One region of the Sphaerisporangium krabiense genome, then DNA from elsewhere that is predicted to be linked to it. Evidence: riboswitches for the same ligand, from Rfam matches in the RefSeq annotation. Region 1 holds a riboswitch; the other holds the start of a gene.
The links. Region 1 has a riboswitch for thiamine pyrophosphate ahead of tenA (thiaminase II). Riboswitches for the same ligand answer to the same signal wherever they lie in the genome.
Positions count from the first base shown of each region.

Region 1 (10,141 bases):
CTCGCCTCTCCTGGATCATCGCCGCTGCCGGGCCCGCGCGCCACCGGACCCGCCTGATCCGCGACACGGAAGCCGGCGGGCGGGAAGTGCCGTGGAAGGGTTCTGAGCCTGCTCCAGGCGCGTTTCTAGGCCAGGGCGGCGATGTCGGTGCGGTGGTGCGAGCCGCGCAGGCGTATGCCGTCCACGAGGGCGTACGCGGCGGCGCGCGCGGCGGCGACGTCGGGGCCGGTGCCGACCACGCTGAGCACCCTGCCGCCCGCCGAGACGACGTGGCCGTCGGCGTCCAGGGCCGTGCCCGCGTGGATGACGTAGGCGTCCTTCGCCGCCGTCCGCAGGCCCTCCAGACGGTCGCCCTTGACGGGATCGGCCGGGTAGTTCTCCGCGGCCACCACGACGGTCACGGCGGCGCCCTCGCGGTACCGCGGCGCGGGCTCGCCGGCCAGCGCGCCGGTCGCGCAGGCCAGCAGCAGCCCGGCGAGCGGCGTCTCCAGGCGGTCCAGCACGACCTGCGTCTCCGGGTCGCCGAAGCGCGCGTTGAACTCGATGACCTTCGGCCCCGCGGACGTCAGCGCCAGCCCCGCGTACAGCACCCCTGTGTACGGCGTGCCGCGCCGGGCCAGCTCGCGGACGGTGGGCATAACGACCTCGTCCATGACACGCTCGGTCAGCCACTCCGGCGCCCACGGCAGCGGCGTGTACGCGCCCATGCCGCCGGTGTTCGGGCCCTTGTCGCCGTCGTAGGCGCGCTTGAAGTCCTGCGCGGGCTGGAGCGGGACGGCGGTGGCGCCGTCGCACAGCGCGAACAGCGACACCTCTGGCCCGTCGAGGAACTCCTCGACGACCACGCGCTCGCAGGCCGCGGCGTGGGCCAGCGCCTCCTCGCGGTCGGAGGTCACCACGACGCCCTTGCCCGCCGCGAGCCCGTCGTCCTTCACGACGTACGGCGCGCCGAAGGCGTCCAGCGCCGCCTCGGCCTCCTCCCGCGTGACGCACACGCGCGCGCCCGCGGTCGGCACCCCGGCCGCCGTCATCACCTCTTTGGCGAACGCCTTGGAGCCCTCGATGCGGGCCGCCTCCTTGGAGGGGCCGAAGCAGGGGATGCCCGCGGCGCGCACGGCGTCGGCGACGCCCGCCACGAGCGGGGCCTCGGGGCCGACGACGACCAGGTCCGCGCGCAGGCGCGTGGCCAGCGACGTGACCTGCCCGGGGTCGGCCGGCGCCACGGCATGCGTGGTCGCCACCTCGGCGATGCCGGCGTTCCCCGGGGCGCAGTGCAGTTCGGACACCGCGGGGTCGAGGGCGAGGGCGCGGCACAGCGCGTGCTCGCGGCCCCCGGAACCAATCACAAGTACGCGCACGTGGGGGAGTCTACGGGGCGCGTCCGGGACCGCCGTCACGCGACGGGGAACCGGGCGGAACGGACGTCCGCGGGCGGGTCACAGGAAATAGCGCTGGTGCTTTGCACCGTTATTCATGATCAGAACCGTATGCGCGTTGTAAGCTAGGGGGGTCGGCCTGGCCTGTGATAGGTTGGGCCAGCTATGGACCGTCTCTCGGCCGATCGGAGGTGGAATCGGGATGACATCTGGTGATCCCAGCAGTACGTGCTCGCGCACGTGCTTCGTGCGCAACCCCGACCACTCCAATTCGGTGTCCGACTGAGAGCCGCGCGGCCAATCTAACTTTTCGCGGTATTCACCGCATCCCCTTTTGTCGTGCGCGGGTTCCCCCAGGTCGGGCGGGAAGGGATTTCCATGCGCTCGTCCACCCTTTTCCAGCGGATCAACCTGCACCAGCGTCCCGCCCCCGATGTGGCGCTGCGCGGCTCCGGCTCCCGGCTCCGCCAGGTGAGCGGCCCTTGCGTGCCCCCGAGCGACTCGGTCGTCGAGTTCGGCGCCTACGTCGGCGGCAAGCGGGTGGAGGCCGACGGCATCCCCGAGGCCGTCGGGCTGGTCCGCGACCACAACGCCGCCTCCGAGATCGGCGGCGCCTACGTGTGGGTCGGCCTCTACGAGCCCGAGGCGTCCGAGGTCGGCTGGCTGGCCGAGGTCTTCGGCCTGCACCCCCTCGCCGTCGAGGACGCCATCAAGGCGCACCAGCGCCCCAAGGTGGAACGTTACGGCGACTCGCTGTTCGTCGTGCTGAAGACCCTCGCCTACCTCGACGACGACCCCAGGGCCGGCAGTCAGATCATCGCCGGCGGCGAGATCATGATCTTCGTCGGGCCCGACTTCGTGGTGACCGTCCGCCACGGTGACCACTGTCCCCTCGCCGACGTGCGCGCGCGCCTGGAGGACAAGCCCAAGCTGCTGTCCCGCGGCCCCTCGGGCGTGCTGCACGCCATCGCCGACCACGTCGTCGACAAGTACCTCTCCGTCGCCGACCTCATGCAGGCCGAGCTCGAAGAGGTCGAGGCCACCGTCTTCGCCGACGTCAGCTCCCGCGACATCAGCCGCATCTACCAGCTCAAGCGCGAGATGATCGAGATGAAGCGCGCGGTCACCCCGTTGCAGACCCCCTTCAACGCGCTGCCCACCCGCCGCATGATCCCTTCGGAGATGCGCGAGTACTTCCGCGACGTCGTCGACCACCTCTCCCGGGTCTGCGAGCAGGTCGAGTCCTCCAACGAGCTCTGCAACTCGATCCTGCAGGCCGCGCTGGCCAGGTCCAACGCCCTGGCCAACGAGGACATGCGCAAGATCTCCGCGTGGGTGGCCATCATCTCGGTCCCCACGATGATCGCCGGCATCTACGGCATGAACTTCGACCACCTGCCCGGCCTGCACGACATGTGGGGCTATCCGGTCATCATCGGCATCATGCTCGTGATCTGCTCGCTGCTCTACCGAGGATTCCGGCGCAACAGCTGGCTCTGAAGGCGACCCCCCGGACGGCGGAGCGGTGCTCCGCCGTGCATTCACGCAGGTCAGAGGTTGTCAGGGCCGGTCAAGTCGCTTTTCATACGGCCCAAAACGATTTGGGATGGCTCACACCGGCCATGATTCCCGCCGCCACGCCGCTTCCCAGAACATCCACTCGTAGCGGGCGGTGGTGACGAAGTGGCCCAGCGCGGCGGCGCGCTGGGCCGGCGTCGCCTCCGCCCCGGTCCGATCCGCCAGTTCCACCACGCGGCGCACCACGCTCTGGAACGCCTGGTCGCCGTAGGTGGCGATCCAGCGGGCGTACAACGCGTCCGGGGACGACTCGGCGAGCAGCGCCGTCCCGACCCGCGCGTAGATCCAGTAGCAGGGGAGCACCGCCGCCAGGCCGTCCAGGAACGACCCGCCGTACACCGTGGCCAGCAGGTAGCTCGTGTACGCCCGGGTGGTCGGTCCCACGGGCGCCTTCTCGGCCTCCTCGGCCGACCCGCCGAGCTGGAACATGAACTCGGCGTGCATCTCCTGCTCGGCCGCGATGGCGCTCACCGCGTCGTGCGCGAAGGCCCGCACATCGTCCTCGGTCGGCGACTTCGCCGCGCACAGCGCCAGCGCGCGGGCGTAGTCCCGCAGGTAGTGCGAGTCCTGCTCGATGAAGTGGCGGAAGGCGTCGTGCGGCAGCGTGCCGTCCGTGAGCCCCGTGATGAACGGATGGTCGAGGATGGCCGTGTAGATGGGGGTGATGGCCTCCCAGAGCTCCGCACTGAACGACCGCGACGACTGGTACGTACCGGGGATGGACCCGGATGTCTCCATGGAAAAGCTCCCTACGCCGGCATGACCCGGTCAGGTTCGAGCGGTCTGCGGCCGAACAGCCACACTCTCAGCCCGGTGCGCCAGGCTCCCGCGTTTCGTCCACCCGAAGCGTACCCCGCCCGACCACCCCATCCGATACGACATCCCGCGAAACTTCACGTCCCCACAACGGTCCTCGCCTCCGCGCCCGGGGGGGCGCTCCGACTCGGTCTGTGTTTCCCAAGGGGACTCCGTCCCCCTTCACTCCTCGATCCGAGGGCTCCGCCCGCCGGACCGCTCGCATCGCGGGACGCGCATTCGATAACAGGGCGAACGTCGCATGATGCGGCACTGGTTCAGCGGCGAGCGGGAAATTACCCACTTGACCGGTAGGGATAATTCGGATTCTATGTGGTCATGACATCGACCGCCCGGCGTGGACACAGCTTCCACGCCACGGTGCGGCGTCACATCGACTTGGCGCGCGTGAGCAGCGCCTTGTGTCGCCCGGTTCGCCACCGCTGATTCTCCGACCTCCCTTTCGGGCGCGACCTTCTGTGCCCGCAGCCGCCAGCACGCCTGGATGGACTTCACCCTGTTCGAGGCTGGAATGTCTCGGCACGTTTCATCGACATCAAGCGATGGACCAGGTATCCCGAGAAAGGGTGCGGTATGAACGCCCACAAGCCACATCGTCACCGATCGAAACTCTTGGGGGCTCTGCTCATCGCATCCGCGAGCATCACCTACGCGGGTGTGAAACTCGACGGTTCGCCGGCGTCGGCGGCGACGACCCAGCCCAACATCGTCTTCATCCTCACCGATGACCTCAACGAGGACGTCTTCGGCAAGGACGCCGGGCTCCAGACACTCCTGACCAGTCAGGGAACGACATTCAACAAGCAGTTCGTCGAACTGTCGCTGTGCTGCCCGTCGCGAGTGTCCACGCTGCGCGGGCAGTTCGCACACAACACGGGCATCTACACCAACGAGGCCGCCTCCGGCGGCGGATTCCAGTCCTTCTACAGCAGAGGACTGGAGAACTCGACCGTCGCCACCTGGCTGCAAAGCGCCGGGTACCGCACCGGGTTCTTCGGTAAATACCTCAACGGGTACCCCAACGGAGCGCCCAGTAGCACCTACATTCCGCCTGGGTGGACACGCTGGTTCAGCCCCAACGGTGGAAGCCCGTATTCGGAGTACAACTACGACGTCAACGACAACGGCACGACCGTCCACTTCGGCGGCGCATCGTCAGACTACGGCGTTGACGTGATCTCTCGCAGGCTGACCACGTTCATCAAGAACACCACCACCAACTATCCGGACAAGCCGTTCTTCACCTACGTCGCCCCCTACATCCCACACGGACCGGCGACGCCGCCGCCGCGCTACGACGGCATCTACCCCAACGCCAAGGCTCCGCGCACTCCGTCTTTCAACGAGGACGACGTCAGCGACAAGCCGGCCTGGATCCGCAACAAGCCCAAGCTCACCGCCGCCCAGATCAACAACATCGACGCCTTCTACGAAAAGCGCAGAGAATCCTTGCGCGCGGTCACCGACCTCGTCCAGGACACGATCGACACTCTGCGGGCGCAAGGCGTACTCGACAACACCTACATCGTCTTCACGTCGGACAACGGTTTCCACCAGGGCCAGCACCGCCTGAACTCCGGCAAGAACACCGCCTTCGAGGAAGATCTCAACGTCCCGCTGGTCATCCGCGGACCCGGCGTCCCCGCCGGGGCGGTCGTCAACGCCTTCACCCTCAACGTCGACCTCGCACCGACTTTCGCCGAACTGGCCGGAGCGACCGCGCCCGCCTTCGTCGACGGCCGCTCACTCGTGCCGTTCCTGCGCGGCACCACACCATCGCGGTGGCGCTTGGCGTTCCTCAACGAGCATGCCGGACCCAGCACCCTGAACACCAACACCCTGAACAACCTGCTGGAACCCCAAGATCCCGGAGACGCACAAGCGCTCGCCTCCGGAGGCGCCCCCGTCTACGTCGGCCTGCGGGCCAAACCCAACACGCTCGGCGTGAACGCGGCGTTGAACTACGTCGCCTACAACACCGGCGAACATGAGCTGTACGACCTGTCCGCCGATCCCCACCAGCTCGACAACTCCTACAACAGCGCCGACCCCACGCTCAAACAGAGGCTCGACACCTGGGTCACCAGACTCAAGAACGCCTCTGGGCAGACATTGCGAGACGCGGAAGAGAACCCGCCGCAGTAGAGGACCCATCGCGGTGCGGGCAGGGATGAGGACTACCGCTCCCCGCCCGCACCACAGGCAAGCCTTCGGCGCACCCGCGCCGATCCGCGTCTGACGAGTCTCTGCCCGCCGCCACCCTGACCCCCGACCAGCCCGTCCGATACGACACCCCACGAAACCGTGCGTCCCCGAAACGGTCCTCGCCTCCGCGCCCGGGGGGCGCTCCGGCTCGGGCTGTGTCCCCCAAGGGGGCTCCGCCCCCCTTCGACCCCCCGTTCCGAGGGCTTCGCCCTCCGAACCGCTCGCATCGCGGGACGCGTATTCGACGCAGCCGTCCACCTACTGCCTCAGGCCATACCGTCGCCCACAGGCAGAGCGAACCCGACTGCGTGCCATCGGATGGCGACACGAGTGTCATGTCCCGGTTCGTACGCACTTGCCGATTGAGGAATGTGAGAGTCGGAGTCCGAGGCGGAGCCTTCGAATGGGGGCCGAAGGGGGCGGAGCCCCCTGGGAAATACAGCCCGAGCCGGAGCGCCCCCCGGGCGCGGAGGCGAGGTCCTCGCTCGGAGGACGGTTCGCCCCCCGGTTCAGCAAGATCACCATCTTCTGGGGGGTTCAGTCGGTGATCGCGGTGGCTTCGGTGTCGATGTCGCCGTGGCCGGCATGGCCATGCCGACCGCCTCCTGCGATCTGTGCCGGTCCGGGGACGAGGCGGAGTTCGGGGCGGGGGTCGGGGAGGGAGAGGAGTTGGCGGGTTCGTTTCAGGGGCCAGGCCAGTTGGGTGGCGAGGGCGGGGAGGGTGAGGCCGGTTCGGGTGGTGGCGAGGTCGAAGGCTTGGGACAGGAGGACGGGGTGTTCGCCGGGGTAGCCGGTGATGGGCTCGCCGGCGAAGCCGGGCTGGTCGCGGAGGGTGGCGAGGCGCTGGTAGGCGCGGCCGGCGGCGGAGTCGGAGAGCAGGCCGAGCTCACGGCAGCGGTAGAGCAGGGAGTCGACCGAGACGCCCCAGATGTTCTTCAGCTCGGCGAGGCGGCGCAGGTCGAGGCGGCGGGGGAGGGCGGGGAGGATGCTCTCGCGCGGGGTCAGGAACTCGGCGGCGAAGGTGTCGGCCTCGCGTTCCTGCTGGACGTCGCCGGCGGCGGTGTCGCCGTGCAGGACCAGGTGGCCGAGTTCGTGGGCGGCGGTGAAGCGGTAGCGGTGGATGTCGTCGAAGCGGTTGGCGGTGAGGACGACGATCGGGCGGGGGAGCTGGGAGGTCGAGAAGGCGTCCACCGTGGTGGCGTCCTCGTCCGGGGGCGGGAGGACGACGACGATGCCGTGCGCCTCCATGTGGCGGACCAGGTGGGGGATGGGGCCGGTGCCGAGGCGCCAGTGGCGGCGCAGTTCGCGGGCGGCGGCGGCCGGGTCGCGGGGCAGCTCGACGCCGGAGTGGACCTCTCCGCCGGAGAAGCCCGGCAGGTCGACCTGCGGCAGCCGTACCCGCTTCTCCAGGGCGTGGGTGAGCTCCCAGACCTGTTCGACGAACGCGACCGCCTTGGCCCGCTGGTGGGCGCGGGTGGAGCGCAGGCTGCGGAAGTGCGCCATCGAGCCGTCCAGCTTCGCGTGCGGGCGGCCCGGCAGGAAGAACGCCATGGGCACGCCGAGGACCTCGGCCAGGCGCGGGACCAGGTCGGGACGCGGGTGGGTGGCGCCCGTCTCGTACTGCCCGACCGCCGCGGGGGTCACGCCGACCCGCTCGGCGAGGTCCTTCTTGGTCAGCCCGGCGAGCCGCCGCGCCTGCGTGAGCCGTGCCTGGTCGAACGCGACGGCGACGGCCTGCGGGGTGGGCGCCGCCCGCTCGTCCACCTGGTCGAAGAGACGGATCTGACCGTGCCCGTCGCTCCAGGATCCCGGGGGGGTCTCGCCCCGGTCCGCGAGTGAGCGCGGCCGGGGGCCGGATGCCTGGTCATGGGGCGGGGCGGAGTCGTGGTCACGCGTGGTCATCGGCGGCGGCGGGGCGCGTGTACGGGGGCTCGGTGTCCACGGCGGACAGGGCGCGGTCGAGTGCGGAGCGGTGGGCGAGGTCGAGGCCGGGCTCGGCGGCGGCGTCGAAGCGGACGGCCGGGGAGCCCAGGGGAAGGGCCTGCGGCACCCAGGGGGAGGACTCACGCAGCGGGATCGGCTCGCAGTGCAGCCAGTAGATGTGCCCTCTGTCGTCGATCAGCTCGGCCTCGCCCCAGTAGAGCCGCAGCAGCCCGGCGCGCGCGTTGGCGGCGTAGGCGACCGGGATCAGCCGGGTGCCGGCGGGCAGCCGCCGCAGCGGCGGGAGCACGTCCTCGGCCTCGTCGTCGTCCTCCTGGACGCCGAGGTCGAGCTCCTGCTGCTGGTAGATCGTCCGGGGGCCGTAGCGCGTGAACAGCTCGCGGGCCAGGGCCGAGACGCGGCCGTCGCTGACGCGGGCCTCGCTGACGGGGGTGAAGTCGTCCTCGGCGAAGCGGAAGGGGAGGAACAGGTTGCCGTCCAGGACGACGAGGTGGTGCGGCGAGCGGTAGGGGCGGACGACCTGGAAGCCGGGCTCGTCCCTGAAGCCGGCGACGAGGGCCTCGTAGCGGCGCGCCATGAGCGTGGACCCATAGGCATAGCGTTTGTCGCTCTTCGACCACTTCTGGGCGTCCTGGGCGTTCTCCGCGGCCTCGCGGAGGGAGGTGGCCAGCCGCTGTCTCACGTCCGCGGCGCGCGCGCCGAAGCGCTCGGTGGCCCAGGGGGACATGCGCGGCTCGACCTGCATGGGTGACCTCCGGTCCGTGGCGTCCTGGTATCGGGGAGACGGTCCCGCCACTTTAGTTCTCCGCACGATACTCCCGCGCGCACTCCAGTTGATGTTGTGACGCGCCGGGGGGACGGCGCCGGAGACGGGTCAGGGGCGCTCGGGGCGCGGGGCGACGACGGCGCGGGGCAGGGGGAGGCCGCGGCGCGCCCAAACCTCGCGCATGCGGTCCGGGTAGTCGGTGACGATGCCCGTCACGCCGAGGTCGAGCAGCCGCTCGGCCTCCTCGGGGTCGTTGACCGTCCACACCGTCAGCGGCAGCCCCGCCTTGTCGGCCCGCGCCACCAGCTCGTCGTCCACGAGCACTCGGTCCGGGGACAAGGTGGTCGCGCCGATGGAGGCGGCGGCCGCCGCGAGGTCGCCGTCGAACGCGCGCGGGTCGAGGCCGAGCCAGGCCGGGTCGACGGTGGCCTTCTCGACCAGCGCGTACCGCCGGGACACCAGGTGTTCGGCGGCGCGCAGCACCCGCCAGTCGAAGCTGAGGATCGCCGCGCCGTCCAGCCGCCCGTGCCGGGTCAGCTCGGCCACCACCAGCTCGGTCAGCTCGCGCGGGTCGCCGGACAGGTCGGGCCGGGTCGGGTCGGACTTGATCTCGACGTGCATGCGGACGTCGTCGGCCCCGTAGGCGGAGGCGAGGCCGAGGACGGCGCCGAGCGTGGGCATGCGCGCGCCGGGGACGGGCGCCTGGGTGCGGACGAAGCGGTCCTTGTCCGACCTGGGATGGCGGACGCCGACGTCCAGCGTGCGGAGCTGGGCGAGCGACAGCGAGCGGATCGGCTTGCCCACGTAGGGGAAGTCCGGGTCGTCCTCGACGAGGGGGGCGGTGTCGGCGCTGGTCACCGCCGACACCGTGAGGTCGTGGGTCAGCACGAGCCGCCGGTCGGCGCTGAGGGCGACGTCGAACTCGATCGCGTGGACGCCGAGCTCCAGCGTGAAGGCCATGCCGGGAAGGGTGTTCTCCGGGCGCAGGCCCCGTGCTCCCCGATGGCCGTGTATCTCCGGCAGAATCTCCGGTATCTCCACCTGCACACGGCGCACCCTATCGCCACGCCGTCCTGACCCCCGTCAGGCGGGGCCGTGAAGGCGGCGGCCCGGCGAGCCCGTGGATCGGCGCGTGCCTTCCCGGACCGCAGCGAGCCCGCCGCCGTGCCGCCCCGCCGCGTCAGATCAGCGAGCGCAGGGACAGGGTCTGCGTGCGGCCGGGGCCCACGCCGATCGCGGAGATGCGAGCGCCGCTCAGCTCCTCCAGGGCGTGGACGTAGTCCTGGGCGTTCTTCGGCAGGTCGTCGAACGACTTGGCCTCGGTGATGTCCTCGTCCCAGCCGGGGAACTCCTCGTAGATCGGCTTGGCGTGGTGGAAGCCGGTCTGCGTCATCGGGATCTCCTCGTGGCGCACGCCGTCGACGTCGTAGGCCACGCAGACCGGGATGCGCTCCAGGCC
Region 1 covers NZ_JACHBR010000001.1:1,620,849-1,630,989, reverse strand. Annotated here, with positions in the region: gene purD (phosphoribosylamine--glycine ligase) at 126-1,358, opposite strand; gene BJ981_RS07035 (magnesium and cobalt transport protein CorA) at 1,755-2,876, shown strand; gene tenA (thiaminase II) at 2,988-3,692, opposite strand; TPP riboswitch at 3,684-3,794, opposite strand; gene BJ981_RS39610 (putative leader peptide) at 4,089-4,196, shown strand; gene BJ981_RS07025 (sulfatase family protein) at 4,344-5,915, shown strand; gene BJ981_RS07020 (helix-turn-helix domain-containing protein) at 6,513-7,877, opposite strand; gene BJ981_RS07015 (hypothetical protein) at 7,864-8,661, opposite strand; gene BJ981_RS07010 (glycerophosphodiester phosphodiesterase family protein) at 8,791-9,723, opposite strand; gene BJ981_RS07005 (adenylosuccinate synthase) at 9,863-10,141, opposite strand, start outside.

Region 2 (10,141 bases), 4.0 Mb from region 1:
CCCCGGCCGGGGTTAGCCGGCCTTCGCGACGGCGGGCTCGGGGGACAGCGCCTGGAAGACCTCGCGGGTCGCGCTGGACTTGTTGAAGGTGATGAAGTGGATGCCGGGCGCGCCCTCGTCGAGCAGGGTCTGGCACAGCTCGGCGGCGTGCTCGATGCCGACCCGGCGCACCTCGGCGGGGTCGTCGGCGACGCGCTCGAAGCGCGCGGCGACCTCGGGCGGGAACGGCGCGCCGGAGAGCTTCTCCGACCTGGCGATGGTGCTCATCTGGGTGACGGGCATGATGCCCGGGATGATCGGCGTGTCGCAGCCGCGGGCGGCGACGCGGTCGCGCAGCCGCAGGTAGTCCTCGGCGCGGAAGAACATCTGGGTGATCGCGTAGTCGGCCCCGGCCCGGCACTTGCGCACGAAGTACTCGGTGTCGGCCTCGATCGACGGCGACCTCGGGTGGCGGTAGGGGAAGGCGGCCACGCCGACGCAGAAGTCCCCGGCCTGGCGGATCAGGCGCACCAGGTCCTCGGCGTACTCGACGCCGTCGGGGTGCTTGGTCCACTCGGCCAGCGGGTCGGTGCCGGGCGGGTCGCCGCGGACGGCGAGGATGTTGCGCACGCCCGCACCGGCGAACCTGCCGATCAGGTGGCGCAGTTCGCGCACCGAGTGGTTGACGGCGGTGAAGTGGGCGACGGGCGTGAGCGTGGTCTCGTGCGCGATGCGCTCGACGGCGTCGACCGTGCGGTCCCGGCTCGACCCGCCCGCGCCGTAGGTGACGGACACGAAGGTCGGGCGCAGGGCCTCCAGCTCGCGGATCGCGCGCCAGAGCTGCCGCTCCCCCTCGTCGGTCTTGGGGGGCATGAACTCGAAAGAGAACGACCGGCCACCGGCGGCGAGCAGATCTCTGACGGTGGGCACGCGGTCAGGGCGGACGGAAGGACGACCCAGAGACATGGGTCCAAGGCTACAGGTCCGTTCCGGCGTGGACCCCGTGCGAACGTGCGGTTCCGGTGCGCAAGCGAGGGGCGGGTAATCAGTACGTCAGCAAGCGACCACTAATCTCGGAGCATGACCACTTCCTTCCAGTGGGACTCCTTTCGCACCGAGGTGGACCGCAGGCTGCGGGCGTTCGTGGAGCGGCAGCGGCCCCTGGTCGGCGCGCCCGACCTCGCCCCCCTGCTGACCGCGGCGGAGGACTTCCTGGCCGGCGGCAAGCGGCTGCGTCCCGCGTTCTGTTACTGGGGGTGGCGCGGGGCGGGCGGAGAGGACGGCCCGGAGATCTGCGCCGCCGCCGCGTCGCTGGAGTTGTTGCAGGCCAGCGCCTTGATCCATGACGACGTGATGGATTCGAGCGACATGCGCAGAGGCAGGCCCTCCGCGCACAGGCGGTTCCAGGCGATGCACGAGGAGGCCGGATGGCGCGGCTCCCCTGCCAGGTTCGGCGAGGGGGCGGCCGTCCTGCTGGGCAGCCTGCTGCTCGTCTGGTCGAGCGAGATGTGGCGCACCAGCGGCCTGCCCGCCGAGGCGCTGGCCGCCGCCGAGCCGATACACGACCTCATGCGGACCGAGCTGATGTGCGGCCAGTACCTGGACCTCCTCGAACAGGCGCACGGCGAGAGCACCTTCGACAGCGCCCTGCGCGTGGCGCTGCACAAGAGCGGCAAGTACTCCGTCGAGCAGCCCCTGCGGCTCGGCCTGGTGCTCGCCGCCGGCCGGCAGGAGCCCTGGATCGACCGGCTGTGCGTGCAGTACGGGCACAAGGTCGGCATCGCCTTCCAGCTGCGCGACGACATCCTCGGCGTCTTCGGTGACCCGGCCGAGACCGGCAAGCCCGCGGGCGACGACCTGCGCGAGGGCAAGCGCACCATGCTGATCGCGCGCACCCTGTCGGCGGCCTCCGAGGGCCAGGCGGCCGACGTGCGGCGCCTGCTCGGCGACCCCGCCCTGGACGCGCAGGGGATCGCGCGGCTGCGCGGGATCATCGAGGACACCGGCGCGCTCACGGCCGGGGAGGAGATGATCAAACGGTATCTCGACGACGCCCTGAGCTCGCTGGAGCGCGCGCCGATCACGCCCGAGGCGCGCCGGGCCCTGGAGGAACTGGCCGTCGCCGCGACGGCACGCCGGAGCTGAGCCGCGACCGCGCACCGGGGCCGAGCCGTAGGGCCCCGGGCGTCAGGACGCCCGCAGCCGCCGCGCGAACTCCGCCGCCGCCGCGCCGGGATCGCCGGCCTCGGTGATCGCCCGCACGACCACGACCCGTGACACGCCGGAGGAGAGCACCTCGTCCAGCGTGTCCAGGCCGATGCCGCCGATGCCGAACCAGGGCCGTGCCGTGTCCAGCGAGGCCGCGTGCTTCAGCAGGCCGGGCCCGGGCGCGGGACGCCCGGGCTTGGTCGGCGTGGGCCAGATCGGCCCGCAGCAGAAGTAGTCGACGCCCGGCTCGACGGCCGCCGCCGACGCCTCGGCGTCGCTGTGCGTGGACCGCCCGATGAGGACGTCCGGCCCGAGGATGGCGCGCGCCACGGGCACGGGCAGGTCGTCCTGCCCGAGGTGGAGCACGTCGGGGCGGGCGGCGTAGGCGATGTCGGCGCGGTCGTTGACCGCCAGCAGGGCCCCGTGCCGGTCGCAGGCGTCGCGGAAGACCTCCAGCAGCGCGATCTCCTCGCGGGCCTCCAGGCCCTTCTCGCGGAGCTGGACGATGTCCACCCCGCCGGCGAGCACGGCGTCCAGGAAGTCCTCCAGATCGCCCTGGCGCCGGCGGCCGTCGGTGCAGAGGTAGAGCCGCGCGTCAGAAAGCGAGCGCTTGGGCACGCCGCTTCACCTCGGTGTGCCGGCCCGCGACGATCGCCTCGACCGGCGCCCCCGGCAGGGAGTCGTCGGGCGTGAAGAGCCAGCGCAGGGACTCGACGTCGTCGTAGCCCGCGTCGGCGAGGACGGTGAGGGTGCCGGGGAGACCCTTCAGCACGTCGTCCCCGGCGACGAAGACCGCCGGCACCTCGGGCTCCGGGCCGCCCCTGCGGACCCCGATGAGCTTCTTGTCCTTCAGGAGCTGCTTGGCGCGCCCGGAGCTGAGCCCCAGCCGGACGCCAACCTCCGAGAGGGGGAGCCATTCCCCTACGAGCTGGTCGGTTTCCCGGTCGATCTGTGCAACAGAAAGCGTCACGAGTCCACAATTACCACGTCACGGCAGGTCTGAAACACCCCCACAGGGGTCACAAGCAGTCGCGCAAGGGTATCGATGGGTCTTTCGCCCGATTCACATCGAGCCTTTGCCCCCCCTCGACGATCCGGCGGCCCTGCACCAGGTCACGCGGCAGATCGACGGTGAAGATGGCGGACAGGCGGTCGTCCTCGGTCAGCCAGAGGGCCGCCCATTTCGGCGCCGACGAAGGGTCGCCGCGCATGACCAGCCGGGCCCCGGCGTGGTGGCCGGCGTACTGGAGCATGTGACCGAATTGTTCGGACCAGAAATACGGCACGGGGTCGTAGACGGCGCTCTGGCCGAGCAGGGTGGCGACGGCGGTCTCCGGGGAGTGCAGCGCGGTGTCCCAGTGCTCGACCCGCAGGCGGCGGCCGAAGCGGCGCGACCACCAGTTGGCGCAGTCGCCGGCCGCGACGACGCCGTCCAGGGAGGTGCGCAGGTGCTCGTCGACGACGACGCCGTTGTCCAGGGCGACGCCCGACCCGGCCAGCCACCCGACGGCCGGGCGCACGCCGACGCCGGTCACGACCAGGTCCGCCGGGATCCACGTGCCGTCCACCAGCGTGAGCCCGCCGGGGTCCACCGAGCCCACCATCACGCCGAGCCTGAGGGCGATGCCCGCCTCGGCGTACCAGGCCGCGGTGTGGCCGCCGACCTCGGTGCCGAGGGCCACGGCGAGCGGCGAGGCGGCGGCCTCGACGACGGTCACCTCGCAGCCGGCGCGGCGCGCGGCGGTGGCGACCTCGGCGCCGATCCAACCCGCCCCGACGACCACGACCCGGGCGCCGGGGAGCAGGCGGGCGCGCAGGTCCAGCGCGTCGTCGATCGTGCGCAGGGTGTGCTGGGGCCCGTCCCCCCTCAGCCGTATCGGGGCGGCGCCGGTGGCGATGACCAGCCCGTCGAACTCCAGCTCGCCCTCGGTCGTCTCCACGACGCCGGGGCGCAGGCCCTTGGCGGCCACGCTGGTGCGCAGGTCGATGTCCAGGGCCCCGAGATCGGAGTCCACGACGGTCGAGTCCAGGCCCCCGGCGAGCACGGCCTTGGACAACGGCGGGCGATCGTAGGGGCGGTGACCCTCGTCGCCCACCAGTGTGACGCGCCCGTGGTACCCGCGCGCCCGCAGCGCTTCGACACTCCGCACGCCGGCCAGCCCGGCGCCCACTACCACGACATGATTCACAACCCGACAGTAAGCGGCCAGCCGGGTCACTCGCCAACGGCGATTTGGTAACGAATCAGCTCACTACTCCACACGGTAAGTGATGAGAACCCTCAAGCCGGTGCGCACGGCGTACCCCGGCAGGAATAGGCTTGGGGCGTCAGACGCGCGGGAGTCCGGCGAGACCGGGCTGAGAGGAGGGCTGGCGGCCCTCGACCGCAAAGACCTGATCCGGATCATGCCGGCGAAGGGAGCGAACATGGACGTGGTCGTCGTCGGCGGCGGCGTGGCGGGCCTGTCGGTGGCCTGGCGCGCCGCGCAGGCCGGGCACGCGGTCACCCTCGCCGACCCCTCCCCCGGCTCGGGCGCCACGCACGCCGCCGCGGGCATGCTCGCCCCGGTCAGCGAGGTCTCCTACACCGAGGAGCCTCTGCTGCGGCTCGGCCTCGCCTCCCTGGAGCTGTGGCCGTCCTTCGCCGCCGAGCTGGCCCGCGAGTCCGGCGTGGACGTCGACCACCGCGCCGAGGGCACCCTGGACGTCGCGTTCGGCGCCGACGACCTGGCCGCCCTGGACGAGATGGCCGGGTTCATGGGGGGGCTCGGGCTGCGCGTGGAGCGCCTGACCGGGCGCGAGTGCCGCCGGGTGGAGCCGATGCTCGCCCCGGCCGTGCGCGGCGGCCTGCTGGCCCCCGGCGACGCGTGGGTGGACCCGCGCCGGGTCACCGCCGCCCTGCTCGCCGCGCTGGCGCGCCGCGGCGCGACCGTGGTCGCCGAGCACGTCGCGGGCCTGGCCGTCGAGGGGGGCGCCGCGCGCGGGGTGCGCCTCGGCGGGGGACGGGTGATCGCCGCCGACCGCGTGGTGCTGGCCGCCGGGGCGTGGTCGGGCTCGCTCGACGGGGTGCCGCCCGGCGTCCTGCCGCCCGTGCGCCCGGTGAAGGGGCAGATCATGCGCCTGCACGGCGCCCCGGGGTTCCTGGGGCACTGCGTGCGCGGCGTGGTCCACGGGTCCAGCGCCTACCTGGTGCCGCGCGGCGACGGCGAGATCGTGCTCGGCGCCACCCAGGAGGAGATGGGCTTCGACACCCGCGTGACGGCCGGCGGCCTGTGGGAGCTGCTGCGCGACGCGCGCGAGCTGGTCCCCGGCGTGACCGAGCTGGAGGTCGCCGACGTGTGCGCGGGCCTGCGCCCCGGCACTCCGGACAACCTGCCCGTGCTCGGGCCCGCGGCGATGGAGGGCCTGCTGCTCGCCACCGGCCACCACCGCGGCGGCGTCCTGCTGGCCCCGCTGACCGCCGCGATGCTCATGGCCGAGCTGGACGGCGGCCCCGGCCCCTACGCGCGGGAGGCGGAGGTCTGCTCGCCGCTGCGCTTCGGCGGCGGCACGGCGCGCGCCGCCTTCGCCGCCCACCATCGATGACGCGGCCCACCTTCGACGAAAAGGAGGATCGGGGCGCCCCCGGCCCCCGTGAACGACCATGAACGTGACGATCAACGGCAAGCCCTGCGAGCTGCCCGACGGAGCCACCGTCGCCCAGGCCGTGAAGGCGCTCACCTCGGCCGAGTCCGGGGTCGCGGTGGCGGTGAACGACGAGGTGGTGCGGCGCGGCGCCTGGCCGTCCACCGCGCTCGGCGAGAACGACCGGGTCGAGGTCCTCACGGCGGTGCAGGGTGGCTGAGGCGACGCCCGCGGCGGGCACCACGACGGGCGCCGACGCCCTCGCCGGCGACGTGCTGGAGCTCGGCGGCGAGAAGTTCTCCTCCCGCCTCATCATGGGGACCGGCGGCGCCCCCTCGCTGGAGGTGCTGGACGAGGCGCTGGCGGCCTCCGGCACCGAGATGACCACCGTCGCCATGCGCCGGCTCGACCCCGCCGCCGCCGGCTCGGTGCTGGACGTGCTGCGCGCCCGGGGCGTGAAGGTGCTCCCCAACACGGCGGGCTGCTACACCGCCGGCGAGGCCGTGCTGACCGCGCGCCTGGCCCGCGAGGCCCTCGGCACCTCCTGGGTCAAGCTGGAGGTCATCAGCGATGAGCGCACCCTGCTGCCCGACCCGATCGAGACCTTCGACGCCGCCGAGCGCCTGGTGGCCGACGGCTTCGTCGTGCTGCCGTACATCGGCGACGACCCCGCGCTCGCCCGGCGGCTCGAACAGGCGGGCTGCGCCGCCGTCATGCCGCTCGGCTCCCCCATCGGCTCGGGTCTCGGCATCCGCAACCCGCACAACATCGAGCTGATCGTCGAGGCGGCGGGCGTCCCGGTCGTCCTGGACGCCGGCCTCGGCACGGCCAGCGACGCCGCGCAGGCGATGGAGCTCGGCTGCGACGCGGTGCTGCTGGCCAGCGCGGTCACCCGGGCGCGCAGGCCCGCGGTCATGGCCGCGGCGATGCGGCACGCCGTCTCGGCGGGCCGCATGGCGCGCCTGGCGGGCAGGATCCCGCGACGGCGGTACGCTGAGGCGTCCTCGCCCGCGGTCACGCGGGACGCGCTCGGATGACCCCTTCCTGACGGGAGAACATGTCGGCATCGGTTTGGGATGTGCTTGCCCTCGTCCTGGCAAACCGCCCGTAAACTCACTCCCGTGGACACGACGGTTGCGGACCCCCTCGTAGGGCGGCTGCTGGACGGGCGCTACCGCGTTGAGTCGCGCATCGCCCGCGGTGGTATGGCCGCCGTCTACCTGGCCATGGACATCCGGCTCGACCGCACGGTGGCGCTGAAGGTCATGCACCGCTCGCTGGCCGAGGACCCCGATTTCGTGCGCCGTTTCATCGGTGAGGCCAAGTCCGTGGCCAGCCTGTCGCACCCCAACATCGTGCACGTCTTCGACCAGGGCACCGACGGCGGCCACGTCTACCTCTCCATGGAGTACGTCCCAGGGCGCACCCTGCGCGACGTGCTGCGCGAGCGCGGCCGGCTGCCCGCCCGCGAGGCGCTGGAGATCATGATCCCGGTGCTCGCCGCGCTCGGGGCCGCGCACCAGGCGGGCATGGTCCACCGGGACGTCAAGCCCGAGAACGTGCTGCTGAGCGATGACGGCCGGGTCAAGGTCGTGGACTTCGGGCTCGCCCGCGCCATCGAGGCCGGGCGGCAGACCCGCACCGGCGTCATGATCGGGACGATCGCGTACATGTCGCCCGAGCAGGTCACCTCCGGGGTCGCCGACGCGCGCAGCGACGTCTACGCCGCCGGGGTCATGCTGTTCGAGCTGATCACCGGGCGGCAGCCGTACGACGGCGAGACCCCGATGTCGGTGGCCTACCGCCACGTGCACGACCGCGTGCCGGCGCCGTCCTCCGTGGTGCCCGGCGGCCCGGTCCAGCTCGACAGGCTCGTGCTGTCCGCCACCGACCGCGACCCCGCCCGCCGCCCCGCCGACGCCACCGCGCTGCTCGTGGCGGCCGTCGAGACGCACCGCACGCTGCCGCGCGACGCCGGCCCGAAGCCGGCCCCCCCGAACACCACCGCCCCGGCCGCCCCGGTGCCGCCCGCCAACCCCACGCTCGTCCAGTCCCGCACCGAGATGCTCACCTCGCCCGGGGCGGCGGCCGCGCCCGCCGCGCCCTTCGAGGGCCACGGCGCCCGCCGGCGCGTGCGCCCGATCTGGTTCATCGTCGGGCTGGCCACCGTCATGGTCGCCGCCATCGCCGGCACCGGCTGGTGGTTCTCCGAGGGCCGCTACACCACCGTCCCCGACCTGCTGAGCATCAACATCAGCGTGGCCAAGGCCGAGGCCGAGAAACAGGGCTTCGCCGTCAAGATCGGCAAGCCCGAGAACGACAAGGAGCTCGGCGAGGACAAGGTGCTGCGCACCGACCCCGAGTCCGGCCGCGAGGTCGTCCGGGGCTCGGTCATCACCCTGATCCCCTCGGCGGGGCCCCTCAAGATCGCGGTGCCGAACGTCGTGAACCTGTCCGAGGCGGACGCGCGCAGCAAGATCTCCGAGGCCGGGCTGACCGCGGGCGCCGTGAGCAGGGTGCCGAGCGACACCGTGCAGCGCGGCCTGGTGCTGCGCACCAGCCCGCAGGTCGGCACGCGGGTCAAGGAGGGCGGCACCGTCCAGATCGTGCTGAGCGCGGGCCAGCTCATGCCGGACGTCAGCGAGATGCAGTGCGACCAGGCCGAGGCGTTCCTGCGCGGGAAGGGGTTCACCCCCACGGTCGTCCAGCAGACCGACGACGCCCAGCCCGGCACGGTCATCGCGCAGAGCCCGGCCGCCCGCGCCGAGATCACCGCCGGGCAGGCCGTCCAGCTCACCTGCTCCAAGGGCCCCGACACCGGCTTCCACTGGCCGTGGGAGAACCCGCAGGACCCGCAGAACGTCCAGCCGGGCCAGGCCCTCATCCCCATCCCCGACGTCCGCTTCAAGCGCGTCGGGGACGCCAGCCGCGAGCTGCGCACCGCGGGTTTCAAGGTGCACGTCCGGAAGATCGCCGGGTCCGGCGCCGTGGTGGCGGAGAACCCCTTGGGCCAGGCCCCGGCCGGCACCCGCATCACCATCTGGCACTGACCGGGCCCTGCCCCGCGCCGTGTCAGGTGACCGGGGCGCCGTGGAGACGGAGCCGGGCCAGGCCGCCGTCGGGGTGGATGTCGAGGCGGACGTGGGTGGCGGCGCGGGCGGCGGCGAGGCGGAACCGGTGGCGGGTGTCGGGCTGGAGGCGCGTCAGCGGCAGCAGCTCGAACCACTCGTCCTCGCCGGGCGCGCCGGAGCCGTGGAGCCCGGTGGCCCGGCCCCGCAGGTCGGCCCCCTTGAGCGAGGCGGCGGCGGGGGCGTTGTAGACCAGGTTGGTGGTGTCCAGCTCGGCGACCTGGATCACCCCCGGCACGGCCAGGCGCACGGTGAGCCAGTCGTTGCCGCCGTCGCGGCGGCGGGCGGTCTCCCAGCCTTCGGCCTGGTGGCGGGGCAGCCCGGGGGCGATCACGTTGACGGGCGAGGAGTAGAAGTCGTCGGAGCAGCCGGTCACCAGGGCGCCGTTCTCCAGGGCGGCGAGGTCGATCGTCAGGCCCGCGAGCAGGGCCGGGTCGGGGACCACCTCGCCGTGGACGCGCAGGCGGGCGACGCCGCCGTCGGGGAAGATGTTCAGCCGCACATGGGTGTACCTGCGGGGGTCGGCGACCGGGAACCCGTGCGCTGCGTCGCCGCTCAGGCGGACCCGCGGCACGATCTCGGTCCAGGCGGCGGCGAGCAGCTCGTCCGGGGAGGGGTGTCCCTCGGCGGCGCAGGCGCCCACGGAGGCGTACGGCGGATAGTTGCCGGTGAACCAGGCCGTGTCGATGACGACGTGGCGGACGACGCCGGGCATGCCGAGCCGCACCAGGGCCCAGTCGTGGCCGTCGTCGCGCCGCCGCCGGGTCTCCCAGCCGTCGTACACCTGCCCGCGCGCGCCGAAGGTGCCGGGCCGGAAGCCCGGGCGTCCGGGCAGGATGAGGGCCTGCCGCTCGGCGAAGGACTCGTCGCTGGCGGCCACCACCGACCCTCCGTACGACCGCGAGGCCAGGTCGGGCAGCCCGGCGGCGGTGGAGTCCGCCGCGCCGTGCGGGGCCCGGTGCTCGGCGGAGGCCTTCTCCGGGCCCGGGGAGCCGGCGGAAGGTGAGGGTGCGGGGGTCATAGCAGGATTCCCGTCGGTGGGGTGGCGGGGGTCAGTTCCCGGCCGCGCAGCCAGGTGGTGAGGACCGCGCCGGTGAGCGTGCGGCCGTGGTAGGGGGTGATCGGGTTGCGGTGGTGCAGGCGCGCGGCGTCCACGGTGAAGGCGGCGGTGTCGTCGAAGGCGACCAGGTCGGCGTCCCGGC
Region 2 covers NZ_JACHBR010000001.1:5,610,128-5,620,268, reverse strand. Annotated here, with positions in the region: gene BJ981_RS24645 (GNAT family N-acetyltransferase) at 1-16, shown strand, start outside; gene metF (methylenetetrahydrofolate reductase [NAD(P)H]) at 13-945, opposite strand; gene BJ981_RS24635 (polyprenyl synthetase family protein) at 1,060-2,124, shown strand; gene thiE (thiamine phosphate synthase) at 2,167-2,805, opposite strand; gene BJ981_RS24625 (Rv2175c family DNA-binding protein) at 2,783-3,157, opposite strand; gene BJ981_RS24620 (NAD(P)/FAD-dependent oxidoreductase) at 3,207-4,376, opposite strand; TPP riboswitch at 4,514-4,625, shown strand; gene thiO (glycine oxidase ThiO) at 4,615-5,772, shown strand; gene thiS (sulfur carrier protein ThiS) at 5,831-6,031, shown strand; gene BJ981_RS24605 (thiazole synthase) at 6,024-6,848, shown strand; gene pknB (Stk1 family PASTA domain-containing Ser/Thr kinase) at 6,933-8,861, shown strand; gene alc (allantoicase) at 8,884-9,960, opposite strand; gene allB (allantoinase AllB) at 9,957-10,141, opposite strand, start outside.
Region 2: it holds a riboswitch for thiamine pyrophosphate, as region 1 does, so the genes downstream of both, thiO (glycine oxidase ThiO) here and tenA (thiaminase II) in region 1, are expected to answer to the same signal.